DNA from 4 places in the Bacillus sp. AMCV2 genome. Region 3 is predicted to be linked to each of the others. Evidence: riboswitches for the same ligand, from Rfam matches in the RefSeq annotation. Region 3 holds a riboswitch; each other region holds the start of a gene.
What was found. A riboswitch is a leader RNA that binds a small molecule or an ion and turns the genes downstream of it on or off. The one in region 3 is predicted to bind thiamine pyrophosphate.
Positions count from the first base shown of each region.

Region 1 (4,542 bases), 1.8 Mb from region 3:
ATATGTTTCACCCGTCACGTCACCGTAAAGCACAAAGTCCTTCACTCTGCGGGTATATTTGCCGATATCGTCAGCTCTTATGCCAGCATGGGCGACAACTAATTCTCCATTATGTAAGATGTCGTAAAGCGGCGCTGTTTCGTACAGCTTCATAAACTGTTCACTGACTGCTTTTCTCTCATCTTTGGAAAGTTCCTCAAGCTCTGCCGCTGTTGTTTCGAGACCATGCATCACTTTTACCGGATTTCCTTTTAAGTAACGATATAATTTATTGCAATGGTTTCCCGGGACATAACGTACAGCGCCTTTTTCGTAAGCGCCTGCTACAAATCGGATGACCTCTATCGATTTAGGCCCTCTGTCAGTTAAATCTCCGGCAAAAACAAGCACCCTGCCTTCTTCGTGGACAGGTACTCCATTTTTGATTGTATAGCCAAGCTTCTGGATTAATGCAGTCATTTCGTCATAGCAGCCATGAATATCGCTGATGATATCGTAAGCCATGCGGTATCCTCCTTACCGATTGTTTTATTTATTATGAAGCAAAGTGTTGTGAGTCATCACAAGCTTTTATGTGCAAATTATAGAAGAATCATTTTCTAAACAGGATTAAGACCATATTACTTTATTTTTCATCATCACCCTTGTTAAAATCGCGTTATGTTTTTTAAAAATGAGGTTTTGTTCTTTGAGTGAGAACTGGCATAACCCTGATCTAAAGAAGGAGGTTCTTATTATGGCGCATACATCTGTCGCATCTTTAGTTGTTGTACTTATCGTTGCATTTTTGACACCCATCCTTTTGCATCGGTTTAAACTCAGCATCCCGGTTGTTGTTGCTGAAATCATTATGGGGCTGATTATTGGGAAAAGCGGCCTTAATTTAGTTGTGGAGGGTGACACCTGGCTCCAGACACTTTCTATGCTTGGGTTTATCTTTTTAATGTTTTTAAGCGGGCTTGAAATTGATTTTTCATCGTTTGAGAAAGGGAAGAAAAAGCAGTTCCTGCCGAACGGCAAGGAAGCGCCTAATACGTTTGCTGCGGCATCTATTATTTTTGTCGGCATTTTTATTTTATCATTGCTCTTGTCCTATGGGTTCGTCTTGGCTGGATTTATCCAAAATGCTTTTTTAATGACCCTGATTATTTCAACGATATCGTTAGGCGTTGTCGTTCCAACATTAAAAGAAGAACGGATCATGAATTCAAATATCGGGCAGATTATTTTGCTTGTTGCTGTTATTGCTGATTTGGCCACGATGATTCTTCTTGCTGTTTTTTCTTCTTTATACGGAGAGGACAGCGGAAACATGTGGCTCCTGATGATTCTGTTTGCGGCCGGAGTGGTGCTATACTTTTTCGGCCGGGTCTTTAAACATCGCTCTTTTGTTCAGTCCATGTCAAAAGGGACGATCCAGATCGGGACGCGTGCCATTTTTACGTTAATTATTGTACTCGTTGCCCTGTCTGAATCACTTGGGGCGGAAAATATTCTCGGCGCTTTCTTAGCGGGGGTTCTCGTTTCCCTGCTTTCGCCAAACAAAGAACTTGTTCAGCAGCTGGATTCATTTGGTTATGGGTTCTTAATACCGATTTTCTTTGTGATGGTCGGTGTGAAGCTGGATATTTGGACTCTTTTTCAGGATAAAACAATTTTAATCATGATTCCGCTCCTGCTGCTGGCGCTGTTAGTCAGCAAAATCATTCCTGTCATGTACTTAAAGAAGTGGTATGATAACCGAACCATTTTCGCGTCTGGTTTCTTGCTGACATCAACGCTTTCGCTCGTGATTGCCGCTGCAACAATCGGCCAGCAGCTTCACGTGATCAGTGCAAATATGTCAGGAGCGCTAATTTTAGTAGCCGTCATTGCAAGTATTTTTACGCCGATCTGTTTTAAAAAATTATACAAACGGGAAGAGCAGCCGGAGGAGAAAAAGACGATTACGTTCATCGGCGCCAATCAAATGACTTTGCCTGTTACACTCGAATTGCCAGAGGAAGAGTATGACGTGCGTGTTGTACACGTCTACCAAGAGAATGCAGAGGAAAAGCTGTCAGAATCAGTGTTTGCTGTTGAAACAATTTCTGACTATGAACACGAGACGCTTGAATCACTCGGCATTTTTGAAACGGATATCCTCGTTGTGGCGACAGGAAATGAAGATATGAATGCAGACATTGCATTACTTGCAAAAGAAAAAGGCACAGAAAGAGTCATTGCAAGCGTAGGATCACCGGAGCATGAAGCAGCTCTGAAGGAGCAGGGAATCAGCATCTTTTCTATTCTGCTGTCGACAAAAACGTTGCTTCGCGCACTGATTGAAGCGCCTGGCGTCATGAAGCTGCTCACGAACCAGGAGTCTTCACTGTATCAAATTAATATGGAGAACAGTAAATACGACGGTGTGATTTTACGGGAATTCCCTTTAACAGGTGACGTCATCTTTGTCAGGATTTTCAGAGGTGTGGACAGCATTGTTCCTCATGGGGATACAAGGCTGAAACTGGGAGATCGCTTAATTGTCACCGGATCTCGGGGGTACGTAACGGATCTTAAGAAAACATTGGAAGGATAAATCTTGACCAAATAAGGATTCGTGTTAATATAGAGGTGCAGAACAATTCAATATGTATTCGTTTAACCACTAGGGGTGTCCTTCATAAGGACTGAGATAAAAGTGTGACTTTTAGACCCTCATAACTTGAACAGGTTCAGACCTGCGTAGGGAAGTGGAGCGGTATTTGTGTTATTTTACTATGCCAATTCCAAACCACTTTTCCTTGCGGGAAAGTGGTTTTTTTATTTTCAGAGGGGGAATGATTTGTGAAGTTTTCAGAAGAATGCCGCAGCGCAGCCGCAGAATGGTGGGAGGGGAGCTTTGTCCATCCGTTCGTTCAAGGAATCGGTGACGGAACGCTTCCGATTGACCGTTTTAAATACTACGTACTTCAGGATTCCTATTACTTAACGCATTTTGCAAAGGTGCAGTCATTTGGCGCAGCTTATGCGAAGGACCTTTTTACAACGGGGAGGATGGCAAGCCATGCCCAAGGTACATATGAGGCGGAAATGGCGCTTCATCGCGAGTTTGCCGAGCTGTTGGAAATCAGCGAGGAAGAGCGTAAGGCGTTTAAGCCGTCTCCTACGGCGTACTCTTATACATCCCATATGTACCGTTCGGTTTTGAGTGGGAATTTCGCTGAAATCTTAGCGGCCTTGCTGCCATGCTACTGGCTCTATTACGAGGTTGGTGAGAAATTGCTGCATTGCGATCCTGGGCATCCGATTTATCAAAAGTGGATTGGGACGTACGGCGGTGACTGGTTTAGACAACAGGTTGAGGAGCAAATCAACCGCTTTGATGAGCTGGCGGAAAACAGCACGGAGGAAGTGCGTGCCAAGATGAAAGAGAATTTTGTCATCTCCAGCTTCTATGAATATCAATTTTGGGGAATGGCCTATCAAAAAGAAGGCTGGTCGGAGCGCGGCATAAAAGAGGTGGAGGAATGTGGAGCTTCACGCCATAACGGATAACTGCAAGCCGGTAGAAGAGCTAGCGAGAACCATCATTTCGATTCAGAATGAAGTTGATTTTATTCACATTCGGGAACGCTCAAAATCGGCGGCAGATATTCTGAAACTGCTCGAGCTTATTTTTGAAGGCGGTATAGATAAACGAAAACTGGTGATGAACGGGCGCGTGGATATTGCGCTTTTTTCTACGATTCATCGCGTGCAGCTGCCAAGCAGCAGCTTTTCGCCGAAGCAGGTAAGAGCCAGATTTCCTCACCTTCATATCGGGCGGTCCGTGCATTCACTGGAGGAAGCGGTTCAAGCAGAAAAGGAAGACGCAGACTACGTGTTGTTCGGCCATGTGTTTGAAACAGATTGCAAAAAGGGTCTTGAAGGCAGAGGTGTGTCTTTGCTGTCAGATATTAAACAGCGGATTTCCATCCCGGTTATTGCCATCGGCGGAATGACGCCAGACAGATTAAGAGACGTAAAACAAGCAGGAGCAGATGGCATCGCTGTCATGTCGGGAATTTTTTCTTCCGCTGACCCTTTGGAAGCTGCCAGACGATATTCCCGCAAGCTAAAGGAGATGCGCTATGAAAAGGCATTATGATGCAGTTGTCATTGGAGGCGGAATTATCGGTTCCGCGATTGCTTATCATTTGGCAAAGGAAAACAAAAGCACCGCATTGTTTGAAAGCGGAACAATGGGCAGCAGAACGACAAGTGCCGCTGCCGGAATGCTGGGCGCCCATGCCGAATGCGAGGAACGTGACGCGTTTTTTGATTTCGCCATGCACAGTCAGCGTCTGTACAAAGGTCTTGGAGAAGAGCTTTATGCATTATCTGGTGTGGATATCAGGCAGCATAACGGCGGTATGTTTAAGCTTGCATTTTCTGAAGAAGATGTGCTGCAGCTGAGACAGATGGACGATTTGGACTCTGTCAGCTGGTATTCAAAAGAAGAGGTGTTAGAAAAAGAGCCGTATGCGTCAGGTGACATCTTTGGTGCATCTTTTATTC
Region 1 covers NZ_JBVYIB010000002.1:1,236,340-1,240,881, forward strand. Annotated here, with positions in the region: gene prpE (bis(5'-nucleosyl)-tetraphosphatase PrpE) at 1-504, opposite strand, end outside; gene AC0OMA_RS06510 (monovalent cation:proton antiporter family protein) at 737-2,581, shown strand; TPP riboswitch at 2,643-2,751, shown strand; gene tenA (thiaminase II) at 2,830-3,540, shown strand; gene tenI (thiazole tautomerase TenI) at 3,515-4,132, shown strand; gene thiO (glycine oxidase ThiO) at 4,116-4,542, shown strand, end outside.
Region 1: it holds a riboswitch for thiamine pyrophosphate, as region 3 does, so the genes downstream of both, tenA (thiaminase II) here and thiT (energy-coupled thiamine transporter ThiT) in region 3, are expected to answer to the same signal.

Region 2 (4,542 bases), 1.6 Mb from region 3:
CTGGCCAAAGGTTGGTTCGTCTAATAATAAAACCTTTACGTCATGCATGAGCATAGTAGCAACGCTCAGTCGCCGTTTTTGCCCTTGGCTGATCGCAAACGGATGATGATCAGCCAAATGCGCAAGACCAAAACGCTGCAGCAGGTGTTGCGCTTTTTTCTCAGTTTCAGCATTTGCTTTCTGGCCGAACAGAAGCTCGTCATACACCGTATCGGTGACGAATTGATGCTCAGGGTTTTGAAAAACAAATCCCATCCGTTTACGCAATTCTTTTTCTTTATATTTCTGCAGCGGCTGGTCATTAAGAAGGATTTTGCCGCTTTGCGGTTTCATGAGACGGGCCAAAACTGATAGGAGCGTCGATTTTCCAGTTCCGTTCGGACCGACAAGCGCCGTTAAAGAACCTTCGCGCAACGAAAAGCTGATGTCTTTGAAAATCGCCTGCGGTCCTCTCGCGAACGAAAGGCTGCTGACTTCAAGCACACTCTCCCCAGAAGGGGCTTTCTTCTTTTTGGCATGCCCGGCAGGAATAGGCTCTTTGAACAGCATCTCTTTTGATAAAGTAAACGGCATACTCAGCTTTTCCTGCAGATGACAGACCTTTGGAATGGCGATGCCCAATTTCTTTAGTGTCTCCGCTTCATGCTGAAATAGATTTTTCGTCAGGCCATCCAGCGCCTTTTTGCCTGATTTGTCGAGCACGATCGTTCTCTCAATCCAAGGCGCCCATTCATCAAGCTGGTGCTCAATGACGAGGAGGCTGAAACCTTTTTCCCGCTGAAGATCTTTCATCAGATGAACGAACTCCCGTGCTGAGAAAGGGTCTAAAAGAGAGGTCGGCTCATCTAAAATAATAAGCTCAGGCTCCATCGCCAAAATACAGGCGAGAGCCACTTTCTGCTTTTGTCCTCCTGAAAGGGTTGAGATCGTTTTTTCTTTTAAATGGGTAATGCGTAATTTTTCTAATACGGCGTTGATTTTCTCTGTCATTGCTTCTTTTGGAACTTGCAGATTTTCCAGCCCGAACGCTATTTCGTCCTCCACCGTCAGCATGCAGAACTGCTGATCAGGATCCTGAAAAACGACCCCGGCATGCTGAGCAATCGTTTCGGAGGTTTCAGCATCTGTGACCGGCTTTTGAAATAGAAATGCATGTCCGGACTGAATGCCGTCGCAAGCCTCCGGATATAGACCGTTTAAACAAAGGGCGAGCGAGCTTTTACCGCATCCGCTCGGTCCTAATAATAAAACACATTCTCCTTTTTGAAGCTCAAACGAAATGTCTTGAAAAACCGGTTTCTCGTCTTCTTCATAAGAGAAGCTGAGCTGCTCAACCGTCAGAAGCTCATCAAAGGCTTGCATGTTCTGACGCCCGCTTCCGTTTCTTTTTCAGTTCCTTTCCGAGTGCCATTCCGTTTAACACACCTGTATAAGCGAGAGAGTCGCTGACAGCTTTTCCGAGAAGCCCCGCCAAAAGCGCGCCGGAAATGAGGCGGATCACAAGCATAATGAGCAGATAACCTGGTGAATAGGCTGCATAGCCAGAAACAAAGAGATCATAGATAAAGCTGGCTACTGAAGACCCCATACCGGCCAGCATAAGGACAGGGAGAGAGTATGCTTTCCAGCGTGTTGCAAGAAACACAGCCTCAGCCCCGAGTCCTTGAACAATGCCAATGACGATGACCATCGGGCCAGACGGATTTCCCAGCAGGCACTCAACGAGAGCGGCAATGATTTCAGAAACGAGCGCCGCACCCGGTTTTCGAATCATGTACGCGGCGATCACAGAAACGATAAACCAAATGCCGTAAATCGGTTCATAGGCGATTGCCCCAAACATACCTGCAAGCACGTTTCCGAAATGTGTAAATAATAAATAAACAACGGCAAATACGATACTGATAACCGACATGATGACAATTTCTTTTACTTTCCAGCTTTTCATGTTATCCCTGCTTTCTGTTTTTTCTTGATGGACTGTTAGCCGAAAGATTCACAGTCATGGTGATGTGGTTTGTTTGCTGCTCGGCCATGCGGAAAACGGCTTCCAATGTGCTGAATACGTCATGCGCATCCCCGTCAAGCTCGCTCGCGTAATGGACACCCTGTACGAAAGTGCCTTGGGCTTTTGCAATGTCGACAGCCTTCATAATCAATCCCATATAATCCGGCTCGTTCATTGGATAAAGGGCAAATTGGCACGGCGCTTCCGCCTTCAAGCCTTGGACAGCATCTTCATTGACACGCTTATCACCTTTGGAAAGATATGTATCCCCCTGTGTGTCACCCGGGCATCCAATGGAAAACGTGCCGTTCATGACGATGTGTTGTTCGCTGTTTGCTGCATGAAGGTAAATGGCTTTTGCAGCATCGAATACATGATCAATCGATCCGCGTAACACCGTGCTGATATGGTCGGTTTTCGTCCAAACCTTGGATGTATCTGTTTTTTTCAGCGCAGACTTGATCACACTGATAAAATCATCCGTCATCGGATATAAAGAGAAGCGAAAACCGGCGATTCTGCTTGTACCGCAAATATGCTCCATTTCTCCGACCTCCTGTTTTTTTGGTAAAATAAAAAACTGCATATCCTAAGGGAATATGCAGTCATAGATCGATTAAGCGCACAAAAAAATACACCATTCGGTCAACCTGCACTTCCCCACGCTGGTATTATCCAGATCGGGTCATAAGGGATCAAAGCGCGTTTCTTTCGCGCTTTATCTCAGCCAAAACAGCACCCCTAGTGCTTTCCGTATACAATTTTTTATTTTGACATCATAATAGATGATAAGAATCATTTTGTAAACAACGAAATCATTTTTTTCATATAGGGACGGGAGAGGATGATCAAATTTGGAAAAAGGACACATATTAATTGTGGAAGATGAAGAAAAAATCGCCAGGGTTCTACAGCTTGAATTGGAATATGAAGGATACAGCGTCACCATCAAACACAATGGCACAGAAGGTCTGGATGCGGCAGCGGAAGGCGGGTATTCCTTGGTGCTTCTTGATGTCATGCTTCCGGGGCTTAGCGGACTGGAAGTGCTGCGCCGCTTGAGAAAAACGGATTCGCAGACACCGGTCATATTATTAACGGCGCGAGACAGTATTCCTGATAAGGTAACAGGTCTGGACATCGGTGCAAATGACTATGTCACCAAGCCGTTTGAAATCGAGGAATTGCTTGCGAGAATCAGGGCGGCGTTGCGGCAAAATGGAACAAAAACTGAAGATATCGGCACCTTTCTTACATATGACGATTTGCGGGTGAACGAAAAAACCCGTGAAGTGAGACGCGGAGACAAAGAGGTGGAATTAACGCCGCGGGAATTTGATCTGCTCGTCTATATGCTAAAGCATCCGCAGCAAGTGCTGACAAGGGAGCAAATTCTAAGCTCGGTATGGGGATTTGATTATATCGGTGATACAAATGTCGTGGACGTCTACATAAGATACATCAGAAAAAAACTGGACTATCCTTACGAAAAACAGCTGATCCATACGATTCGCGGGGTCGGCTATGCCATTAAGGGGTAAACGATGAAGCTGAAGACCAAGATTCATCTATACACATCAATATCACTGTTGATTTTATTAATTTTGGTTCATACCGCAGTATATCTCATTTTTTCGTCTGCGCTGACATCAAAGGATGCGGCCCGGCTTGCTGATGAGACGGATAACATTGCCGAAGCGCTGCGTGCCGCTGAAACAGAAGGAGTGGCTTTGCGGGATATGCTGCAGGCCTATCTTCCGGCAAATGGCATGGTGCGTGTAGTGAATGGTGATCAAAAAGCCGTTATGACGATCACAAAAGAAAAAGCCTATAAAGATTTTCCTCTCTCTTTTCATAGCGGAGAAACGGCAGATGTGAGGAAACATGACGGCAAGCTGTTTGCCGAGGCTGCTGTTCCGGTGATTTGGACCGATGGACAAGTGGTGTCTCTTCAGCTGGTTGAAAGACTGGAGAACACAGAAGAGAGTCTGTTTCTGTTGAAAATCATCTTAATCGCTGCAAGTGCTGCTGTCTGCATTGCTTCTTTTTTTGCCGGCAGCTTGCTAGCCCGCCGAATCATCAATCCGATCAGACGATTAATGATCACAATGAAAGACATACAGCGAGACAAAGAATTTAAAACGATTTCTTTAGAGGGACAGTCCAACGATGAATTGTATCAAATGGGGCTGACATTTAATGAAATGGCAATGATGCTGAAGGAGCACTATGATAAACAGCAGCAATTTGTTCAAGATGCTTCACATGAATTGAAAACGCCACTCACCATTATAGAAAGCTACAGCAGCCTGATGAAGCGGTGGGGGGCAAAAAAGCCGGAGGTGCTTGAGGAGTCGATAGAAGCCATTCACTCAGAAGCGGTGCATATGAAAAAACTGACCAATCAGCTTTTGGCGCTGGCCAAAAGCCATCAAGGACTCGAGCTTGATCTGAAAACAATCGATCTGATTGAAGCGACGCGCGCGGTTATGCAAACGCTCCAGTCCGTTTATCAGCGTGACATATTGCTTGAA
Region 2 covers NZ_JBVYIB010000002.1:1,386,187-1,390,728, forward strand. Annotated here, with positions in the region: gene AC0OMA_RS07370 (ABC transporter ATP-binding protein) at 1-1,362, opposite strand, end outside; gene AC0OMA_RS07375 (ECF transporter S component) at 1,349-1,948, opposite strand; gene thiU (HMP/thiamine ABC transporter substrate-binding protein ThiU) at 1,950-2,552, opposite strand; TPP riboswitch at 2,649-2,761, opposite strand; gene ykoG (two-component system response regulator YkoG) at 2,863-3,549, shown strand; gene ykoH (two-component system sensor histidine kinase YkoH) at 3,553-4,542, shown strand, end outside.
Region 2: it holds a riboswitch for thiamine pyrophosphate, as region 3 does, so the genes downstream of both, thiU (HMP/thiamine ABC transporter substrate-binding protein ThiU) here and thiT (energy-coupled thiamine transporter ThiT) in region 3, are expected to answer to the same signal.

Region 3 (4,542 bases):
TCCGCGGCGGAGGAACCTTTGTCCTTCCCGTCTTCCAGCAGGCAGAGCCGCTAAGCTTATTATCAAGCAAACTCGATGTTTCGACACCTGAAGTCTATACAGAACAAGGAGTGCCAGTAATGGCCGATGGAACTGCGATTATTAAAATCGGCGGTTCTATAGGAGAAATCGCTACAGCGGCCGAACAATTTTTAGGGAAATCAAAAGACGACCGTGAGCAGGAAGCGCGGGAGGTTTTAGAAGGCCACCTTCGTTCCATTCTCGGCTCAATGACAGTAGAAGAAATCTATAAAAACAGAGAAAAATTCTCTCAAGAGGTGCAGCGTGTCGCTTCACAGGATCTCGCGAAAATGGGGCTTGTAATCGTCTCGTTTACCATTAAAGATGTTCGTGATAAAAACGGTTATCTTGAATCATTAGGGAAACCGAGAATTGCCCAAGTAAAACGCGATGCTGATATCGCAACAGCAGAGGCTGATAAAGAAACACGAATTAAGCGGGCAGAAGCCGATAAAGACGCAAAAAAATCAGAACTTGAACGGGCGACGGAAATCGCTGAAGCTGAAAAACTCAATCAGCTCAAAATGGCTGAATTCCGCAGAGAACAAGATACGGCAAAAGCGAATGCCGACCAAGCATATGATTTAGAGACTGCCAGAGCGCGCCAGCAAGTCACAGAGCAGGAAATGCAGGTTAAAATTATCGAACGCCAAAAACAAATAGAACTAGAAGAAAAAGAAATTCTTCGCCGTGAACGTCAATACGACTCAGAGGTAAAGAAAAAAGCCGATGCAGACCGTTATTCTGTTGAGCAGTCCGCAGCAGCAGAGAAAGCCAAACAGCTCGCGGAAGCCGATGCCAAGAAGTACAGTATTGAAGCAATGGCAAAGGCTGAGGCGGAAAAAGTAAGAATTGACGGGCTAGCAAAAGCAGAAGCGGAAAAAGCGAAAGGAGAGACAGAGGCAGAGGTTATCCGCCTGAAAGGTCTTGCAGAAGCGGAAGCAAAAGAGAAAATTGCGGCTGCCTTTGAACAGTACGGGCAGGCGGCGATTTTCGATATGATTGTCAAAATGCTTCCGGAATACGCGAAACAAGCAGCGGCACCTCTTTCAAATATTGATAAAATCACCGTTGTCGATACAGGAGGAAGCGGTGAATCAAGCGGAGCAAACAAAGTAACCAGCTATGCGACGAACTTAATGTCAAGTCTGCAAGAAAGTTTAAAAGCATCCTCAGGAATTGATGTAAAAGAAATGCTTGAGAACTTTTCAGGAAAAGGAAACGTAAAACAAAGCATTAATGAATTAACAAATGAAATCAAAGAAGCCAAAACGATCCAAAAATCAGAGTAAGGAAAGGGCAGAACCGTATGGTAACTGTACGTGAAGCGAAGTTAGAGGATATAAAGGACATTGCAAAAGTGCATGTAGACAGCTGGAGGACAACATACCACGAAATTATCCCGATTGATTATTTAAACAGCCTGAACTATAAGGAATTTGAAGACAAATGGAAAAGTCGCTCGTTAAAGGGAGTATTTGTTGCTCAGGACGAAATGGGTTCAGTATTCGGCTTTGCTTCATTTGGACCTATTCGATCTGAACAAGAAGGCTATGACGGCGAGTTATACGCTATTTATCTTGTGGAAGAGCGCCAGCGGCAAGGTGCAGGCAGGGCGCTCTTAGCAAAAGGAGCGGAGTTTTTGCTTCAACATGGTTTTTCAAGTATGTTTGTTTGGGTTATTGAGCAGAATCCCTCGATTATATTTTATCAGGCCTATTCACCTGAAAGAGTAGCGGAGGACAACTTTGAAATTGACGGAGTAAGGCTGAAAGAAGTAGGTCTTGGCTGGCCGGATCTTTCAGCTTTAAAAACACTTCTTAACAGATAACGAACAATCCCCCAGCGGAATTCGCTGGGGGATTGTCACTTTTACGCTTTGTCACTTTTAAGCAAACGGGGTGCTGTCATAAATAATAAACATAGGACAATTGCACAAATAATGAATGAAGGAACCATGTAAGTCGCATTATAAGTTAAAGAATAAATCCATACCGGCGTTCCTTTTGGAGCAAAGCTGCCGAAAAACACAGCTCCTGAAATGACATGCGCGGCATAGCGCAGCAAACTGCCGATGAAAACTGCGCTGACCACTGAAACAATCAATTTCCCTTTTGTTTTTGATACAGCGGCTTTACGGACAGAAGAAGCGAAACAGCCGCTTATGCCGATTGCTGCGAAAGCGACAATGTAATCTAACAATAGCTGTACAGGATGTTGAGCAAACAAGTTTCCGATTGCTATTTGTACTAGACCTGTCAACAAACCTGTAGTAAGACCTGCTTTGACACCCCAGCGAAACGAAATTAAAAAGATCGGAATCATCATGATGGAGACCGAGCCTCCTTGAGGCATGCTAAGAAACATTCCTGAGACAATGTCTAAAATAACGGCTGCTGCTGTCATAATGGCAATTTCAATAAGGCGAACCAGTTGCTTAGATTGATTCATATCTATCTCCTTCCATTGACAGACAACCAAAAGGACAACAAAAAAGCAGCACGCGGAAGGATGAGAAAAGTTCCACGCACTGCTTTACGATCTGCAATTCATTTGACTTTGCCACATCCCTACGCCAGCGTTAACTAACAGGTTCAAAGGGTCAGAACGAAACCGCTCACTCTCAGCTTTAATGCTCCCCTTGTGGTCATCAGTATTTAGTTCGTTTCTACTATACAAGAAAACAAAAAAAACAACAAGATCACATGACTGATGTATATGTTCTTTTAAGAAAGTTATATGATACACACGCTTTAGAAATCATGGCGAGGATTATAGTTTATTTGTTTTATAGATTTTTTAAAAAAACTATTGCAATAAATAAATACAGGTGTTATATTATTAAACGTCGCTGATGCACAGCGGACACAAACTAGATGCTTCAAAACAACTTGAAAAAAGTTGTTGACAAAAAAGAAGCTGAATGTTATATTAGTAAAGCTGCTTCATTGAGAAGTAACGAAATGATCTTTGAAAACTAAACAAGATAAAACGTACCTGTTAATTCATTTTTATAAATCGCACAGCGATGTGCGTAGTCAGTCAAACTAGGACCTGCACGACGCAGGTCACACAGGTGTCGCCGCAGGATGCGGTGAACTTAACCTGTGATCCATTTATCGGAGAGTTTGATCCTGGCTCAGGACGAACGCTGGCGGCGTGCCTAATACATGCAAGTCGAGCGGACAGATGGGAGCTTGCTCCCTGATGTTAGCGGCGGACGGGTGAGTAACACGTGGGTAACCTGCCTGTAAGACTGGGATAACTCCGGGAAACCGGGGCTAATACCGGATGCTTGTTTGAACCGCATGGTTCAAACATAAAAGGTGGCTTCGGCTACCACTTACAGATGGACCCGCGGCGCATTAGCTAGTTGGTGAGGTAACGGCTCACCAAGGCGACGATGCGTAGCCGACCTGAGAGGGTGATCGGCCACACTGGGACTGAGACACGGCCCAGACTCCTACGGGAGGCAGCAGTAGGGAATCTTCCGCAATGGACGAAAGTCTGACGGAGCAACGCCGCGTGAGTGATGAAGGTTTTCGGATCGTAAAGCTCTGTTGTTAGGGAAGAACAAGTACCGTTCAAATAGGGCGGTACCTTGACGGTACCTAACCAGAAAGCCACGGCTAACTACGTGCCAGCAGCCGCGGTAATACGTAGGTGGCAAGCGTTGTCCGGAATTATTGGGCGTAAAGGGCTCGCAGGCGGTTTCTTAAGTCTGATGTGAAAGCCCCCGGCTCAACCGGGGAGGGTCATTGGAAACTGGGGAACTTGAGTGCAGAAGAGGAGAGTGGAATTCCACGTGTAGCGGTGAAATGCGTAGAGATGTGGAGGAACACCAGTGGCGAAGGCGACTCTCTGGTCTGTAACTGACGCTGAGGAGCGAAAGCGTGGGGAGCGAACAGGATTAGATACCCTGGTAGTCCACGCCGTAAACGATGAGTGCTAAGTGTTAGGGGGTTTCCGCCCCTTAGTGCTGCAGCTAACGCATTAAGCACTCCGCCTGGGGAGTACGGTCGCAAGACTGAAACTCAAAGGAATTGACGGGGGCCCGCACAAGCGGTGGAGCATGTGGTTTAATTCGAAGCAACGCGAAGAACCTTACCAGGTCTTGACATCCTCTGGCAATCCTAGAGATAGGACGTCCCCTTCGGGGGCAGAGTGACAGGTGGTGCATGGTTGTCGTCAGCTCGTGTCGTGAGATGTTGGGTTAAGTCCCGCAACGAGCGCAACCCTTGATCTTAGTTGCCAGCATTCAGTTGGGCACTCTAAGGTGACTGCCGGTGACAAACCGGAGGAAGGTGGGGATGACGTCAAATCATCATGCCCCTTATGACCTGGGCTACACACGTGCTACAATGGACAGAACAAAGGGCAGCGAAACCGCGAGGTTAAGCCAATCCCACAAATCTGTTCTCAGTTCGGATCGCAGTCTGCAACTCGACTGCGTGAAGCTGGAATCGCTAGTAATCGCGGATC
Region 3 covers NZ_JBVYIB010000002.1:3,005,197-3,009,738, reverse strand. Annotated here, with positions in the region: gene floT (flotillin lipid rafts scaffold protein FloT) at 1-1,352, shown strand, start outside; gene AC0OMA_RS15665 (N-acetyltransferase family protein) at 1,370-1,891, shown strand; gene thiT (energy-coupled thiamine transporter ThiT) at 1,933-2,511, opposite strand; TPP riboswitch at 2,611-2,712, opposite strand; rRNA gene AC0OMA_RS15655 (16S ribosomal RNA) at 3,177-4,542, shown strand, end outside.

Region 4 (4,542 bases), 2.1 Mb from region 3:
TTATATTCGTCGGTTAGATACGACGTAAAACTTGCCGGTGTGGCGGAATTGGCAGACGCGCACGACTCAAAATCGTGTTCCTTCTGGAGTGTCGGTTCGACCCCGACCACCGGTATACTGAAAAACCCGTTTCTTAACAGAAACGGGTTTTTATTTTTTATTAAAGAAAAGGAGCCTCAGCTCCTTTTTTTTATTTACTCAGCGTATTGGTCTAGGATCTCTTCTAGCACCTCTTCTAGCTCTTCTGTATCTTCAAGCTCTGATTGGCTGAAACGGACGCGTACAAGCTGTTCTCCGTCATTATACATCTCTTCCAGCCACCCTCGGAGTCCTCTAGCTCTGCGGTCGACTTCGAAAATGATTTCCAAACCGTCTTCGTCTAAAAGGAAAATGAGCTCTAATTCATCAAGCATCTGACGATAATATCCGGAAGTCGGAACGAATTCGAATTCTTGAACGAACGGAAGACGACGCTGGAAGTAGGGCGCTTGTTCGCAGTCTGCTTCGTTAAGACGGAAGCCCAGGTTTTCGATTGCTTCAAGCACATTTTCAATCCAAGGGTGCGCTTCAACGAAAATGCGGTCATGATCGGATTTATCGATACCGCCTTGAATGTCAAGGTCTGTCACCACGGCAACCTCTACTTTCCCTACAGTGATCGGCGTATCTAGAGGCAGAGTGAATGTGAACGGAAATTGATGCTCTTCACCAGGCTGAATGGTAAATAAACCAGTGACCCGGAAAGAATGAATTGTAGCGTATTTCCGGTGCTCTTCATCGTCTTTTACAATGACATACCGTGTGCTAAGCTGTAAATCGATATAACGGATGTCCTGAGCGATTTTTCCGCCTTTGACATGTACCGTTCCCCGTACTTCTTCTCCTGGAAAATATGCGTCTTTTTCTAAAATTGTATCTACTTTTGCAGCTCCAATTCCGGCACTTGCCGCAAGCTTTTTAAAAAATGACATGTTAGATCTTCCCCTTTTTCTTTTTTCTCAACAGATATACGTAAGAAGGAGGAAAAAAGATTCGTTTAATTCATACTTTTTTCCTATTATTCGTCTCGGCCTAGGGACAGACTAAGAATAATATTGAAAATAAAGGAGTGGATGGAAGTGAATAAAGAAAGTTTGGTTGCAGATGAATTACACAGAATGTTTTTGGCTGGTGAGCTGCAAATCACAGTAGAGGAGGATATAAACAATATTTCCGAAAGGCTGAGAAACGGCGATCTCAGTTTAGACCGATTAAGCGGTGAAGACGCGTTTATAAAAGAAACGGTAAACGAGGCTTTAAGAAGAGTGGAGCAATAAAAAAGAGGCGGCATCTCATCTTTGAGATCCCGTCTCTTTTGGTGGTCTTTGCTGTAAGATAAAGCGAATCGATTTGAAATTGCTCACCCGAGCCACCCCTTTTCTAACAGAAAATCTGACAGTTCATCTTGGAGATGAATGGCTGTATCTAATTGATCATGCAACGCTCTTCTGATGTGGGGATTTTCGGCTTCTGTTATTGCGACAGTGTATTTGTTAATGCTGGTTTTTATTGTTGTTAACAAATCAAGAATATCTTTGGGACAAAGACTTTGTTCAATGGGAAACCACCTCCTTTGTTTTTTTAGCAGCTCCTGATAAGAAAGTATTTGGCTTTGTTTCTTGCTTCTATACAAAATGCTATAATAAGCAACAAATTTGTTGGGGGGTGTGATGATGAAGCAGATTATTGCGATGGGGGGCGGGGGTTTTTCGATGGAGCCGGATAATTTGTCCCTCGATCAATATATCCTCAATCAATCAAAACGAGAGCAGCCTCGTATTTGTTTTTTGCCGACGGCGAGCGGAGATTCCCAAAACTATATTCAGCGGTTTTATCATGCATTTCAAACACTGGATTGTGTGCCGTCTATTTATCTTTGTTTAAGCCGCCATCAACAGATTTAGCTTCTTTTGTTATGGAAATGGACGTGATTTATGTTGGCGGGGGAAATACGCGGAATTTACTTGTGTTATGGAAAGAGTGGGGGCTGGACCATATTCTCAGGGAAGCATGGAAGAACGGTGTGGTCCTAGCTGGATTAAGTGCCGGTGCGATCTGCTGGTTTGAAGAAGGGGTGACAGATTCAGCCGGACCGCTGACAGGTTTGAAAAGTTTAGGTTTTTTGCAAGGGAGCTTTTGTCCCCATTATGACGGGGAAAAGGATCGGAGACCGGCATACCACCAGTTGATATCTAACAAGTTCTTATGCAGTGGCTATGCAGCGGATGATGGGGCTGCTCTCCATTTCATAAATGATCAGCTGTTTCAAATCGTGAGTTCAAGAGCGGGTGCAAAGGCATATCGGGTGATAATGGGGGAACATGAAGTATCTGAAATCCCGTTGCCGGTCAAATATTTGGGATGAATTAGCTGAATATTTTCTATATTCCTCTTTTTTTCAGATTGGTTTTATGTTAAGATGAGGGCGAAATCAATAGTTACTGGGGGTGCCCGCTTTCGGGCTGAGAGAGAAGGTAAGCTTCTTAACCCTTTGGACCTGATCTGGTTCGTACCAGCGTGGGGAAGTAGAGGAATTGTTTTTGTTATTGTCGTGCTGGGCAATAATATGTTTCTTTCTGACTGTAACCGGGTTCATTTATATGAATCCGGTTTTTTGTGCTGGTTATGGGCTTGATTTTGTCCTTTCAAACGAAGAAAGGGGAAGGAAAAGTAATGCAAAACAATTCAGTGCAGCAAGCCAACATTTCCATTATGTCAAGTTTTTCAGGTAGCAAGAAGGTATACGTGGAGGGTTCTTCTTCGGACATCCAAGTGCCGATGAGGGAGATTGCATTGAGTCCGACGACGGGATCGTTCGGCGAAGAGGAAAACGCGCCTGTGCGTGTCTATGATACAAGCGGACCGTATACGGACCCTGAAGTAACCATTAATATTCAAGAAGGATTAAAGCCGCTCCGCCAAAAATGGATCACAGAGCGCGGTGACGTGGAAGAGTATGAAGGTCGGGCTATAAAACCAGAAGATAACGGTTATAAAAAAGCAAATCCAAACGTAAGCTACCCAGGATTAAAGCGGAAACCGCTGAGGGCGAAGGCAGGTCAAAATGTTACTCAAATGCACTATGCAAAAAAGGGGATCATTACACCTGAGATGGAATTTATCGCCATTCGTGAGCATGTGTCTCCTGAATTCGTCAGAGACGAGGTAGCCAGCGGCCGGGCGATTATTCCTTCAAACATTAATCACCCTGAAAGTGAGCCAATGATTATCGGCCGGAATTTTCATGTGAAGATTAATGCAAATATCGGGAATTCAGCGGTTACGTCATCCATTGAAGAAGAAGTGGAAAAAATGACGTGGGCCATCCGCTGGGGAGCAGATACAATGATGGATCTCTCTACCGGAAAAGATATTCATACGACGCGTGAATGGATTATCCGCAATTGCCCCGTGCCTGTGGGAACTGTTCCGATTTATCAGGCGCTTGAAAAAGTAAACGGCGTAGCGGAGGATTTAACGTGGGAGATTTATCGTGATACGCTAATCGAGCAGGCAGAGCAGGGAGTGGATTATTTTACGATTCACGCGGGTGTTTTGCTTAGGTATGTACCGCTGACTGCCAAACGGACAACTGGTATTGTGTCACGCGGGGGAGCGATTATGGCGCAGTGGTGTCTGGCTCATCATCAAGAAAGCTTTTTATACACACATTTTGAAGAAATATGTGAGATTATGAAAACGTATGATATTGCTTTCTCTCTTGGGGATGGTTTGCGTCCCGGATCAATTGCTGATGCCAATGACGAAGCGCAGTTTGCTGAATTAGAGACGCTTGGAGAGCTGACGCAAATTGCCTGGAAGCATGATGTTCAGGTGATGATTGAGGGTCCTGGACATGTTCCGATGCATAAAATCAAAGAGAACGTCGATAAACAAATGGACATTTGTAAAGAAGCGCCTTTTTACACATTGGGGCCGCTGACAACGGATATTGCCCCGGGATATGACCATATTACTTCAGCGATCGGAGCGGCGATGATCGGTTGGTACGGGACAGCAATGCTTTGTTATGTAACGCCGAAGGAGCATTTAGGGCTGCCAAACCGTGATGATGTTCGTGAAGGAGTCATTACATATAAGATTGCTGCGCACGCTGCAGACCTTGCAAAAGGGCATCCTGGGGCGCAAATCCGGGATGATGCGTTATCGAAAGCCCGTTTTGAATTCCGTTGGCGGGATCAGTTTAATCTATCTCTTGATCCAGAGAGAGCGCTTGAATACCATGATGAAACCTTGCCTGCTGAAGGAGCAAAAACCGCTCACTTTTGTTCCATGTGCGGTCCGAAATTTTGCAGCATGAGAATTTCACAGGATATTCGGGATTATGCGAAGAAAAACGATCTCAGTGAAGCAGAAGCCATAAATAAAGGATTAAAAGAAAAAGCAAAAGAGTTTGTCGATACGGGAAGCAATTTATATCAATAAAAAAGATGAAGATGGAGAATGCTCCATCTTCATTTTTTTTTTAGAAAAACAGAGAGC
Region 4 covers NZ_JBVYIB010000002.1:950,234-954,775, forward strand. Annotated here, with positions in the region: tRNA gene AC0OMA_RS04995 (tRNA-Leu) at 34-115, shown strand; gene spo0M (sporulation control protein Spo0M) at 195-971, opposite strand; gene AC0OMA_RS05005 (hypothetical protein) at 1,113-1,316, shown strand; gene AC0OMA_RS05010 (spore coat protein) at 1,400-1,672, opposite strand; partial or broken gene AC0OMA_RS05015 (Type 1 glutamine amidotransferase-like domain-containing protein) at 1,752-2,404, shown strand; TPP riboswitch at 2,473-2,580, shown strand; gene thiC (phosphomethylpyrimidine synthase ThiC) at 2,713-4,485, shown strand; partial or broken gene AC0OMA_RS05025 (BBE domain-containing protein) at 4,526-4,542, opposite strand, start outside.
Region 4: it holds a riboswitch for thiamine pyrophosphate, as region 3 does, so the genes downstream of both, thiC (phosphomethylpyrimidine synthase ThiC) here and thiT (energy-coupled thiamine transporter ThiT) in region 3, are expected to answer to the same signal.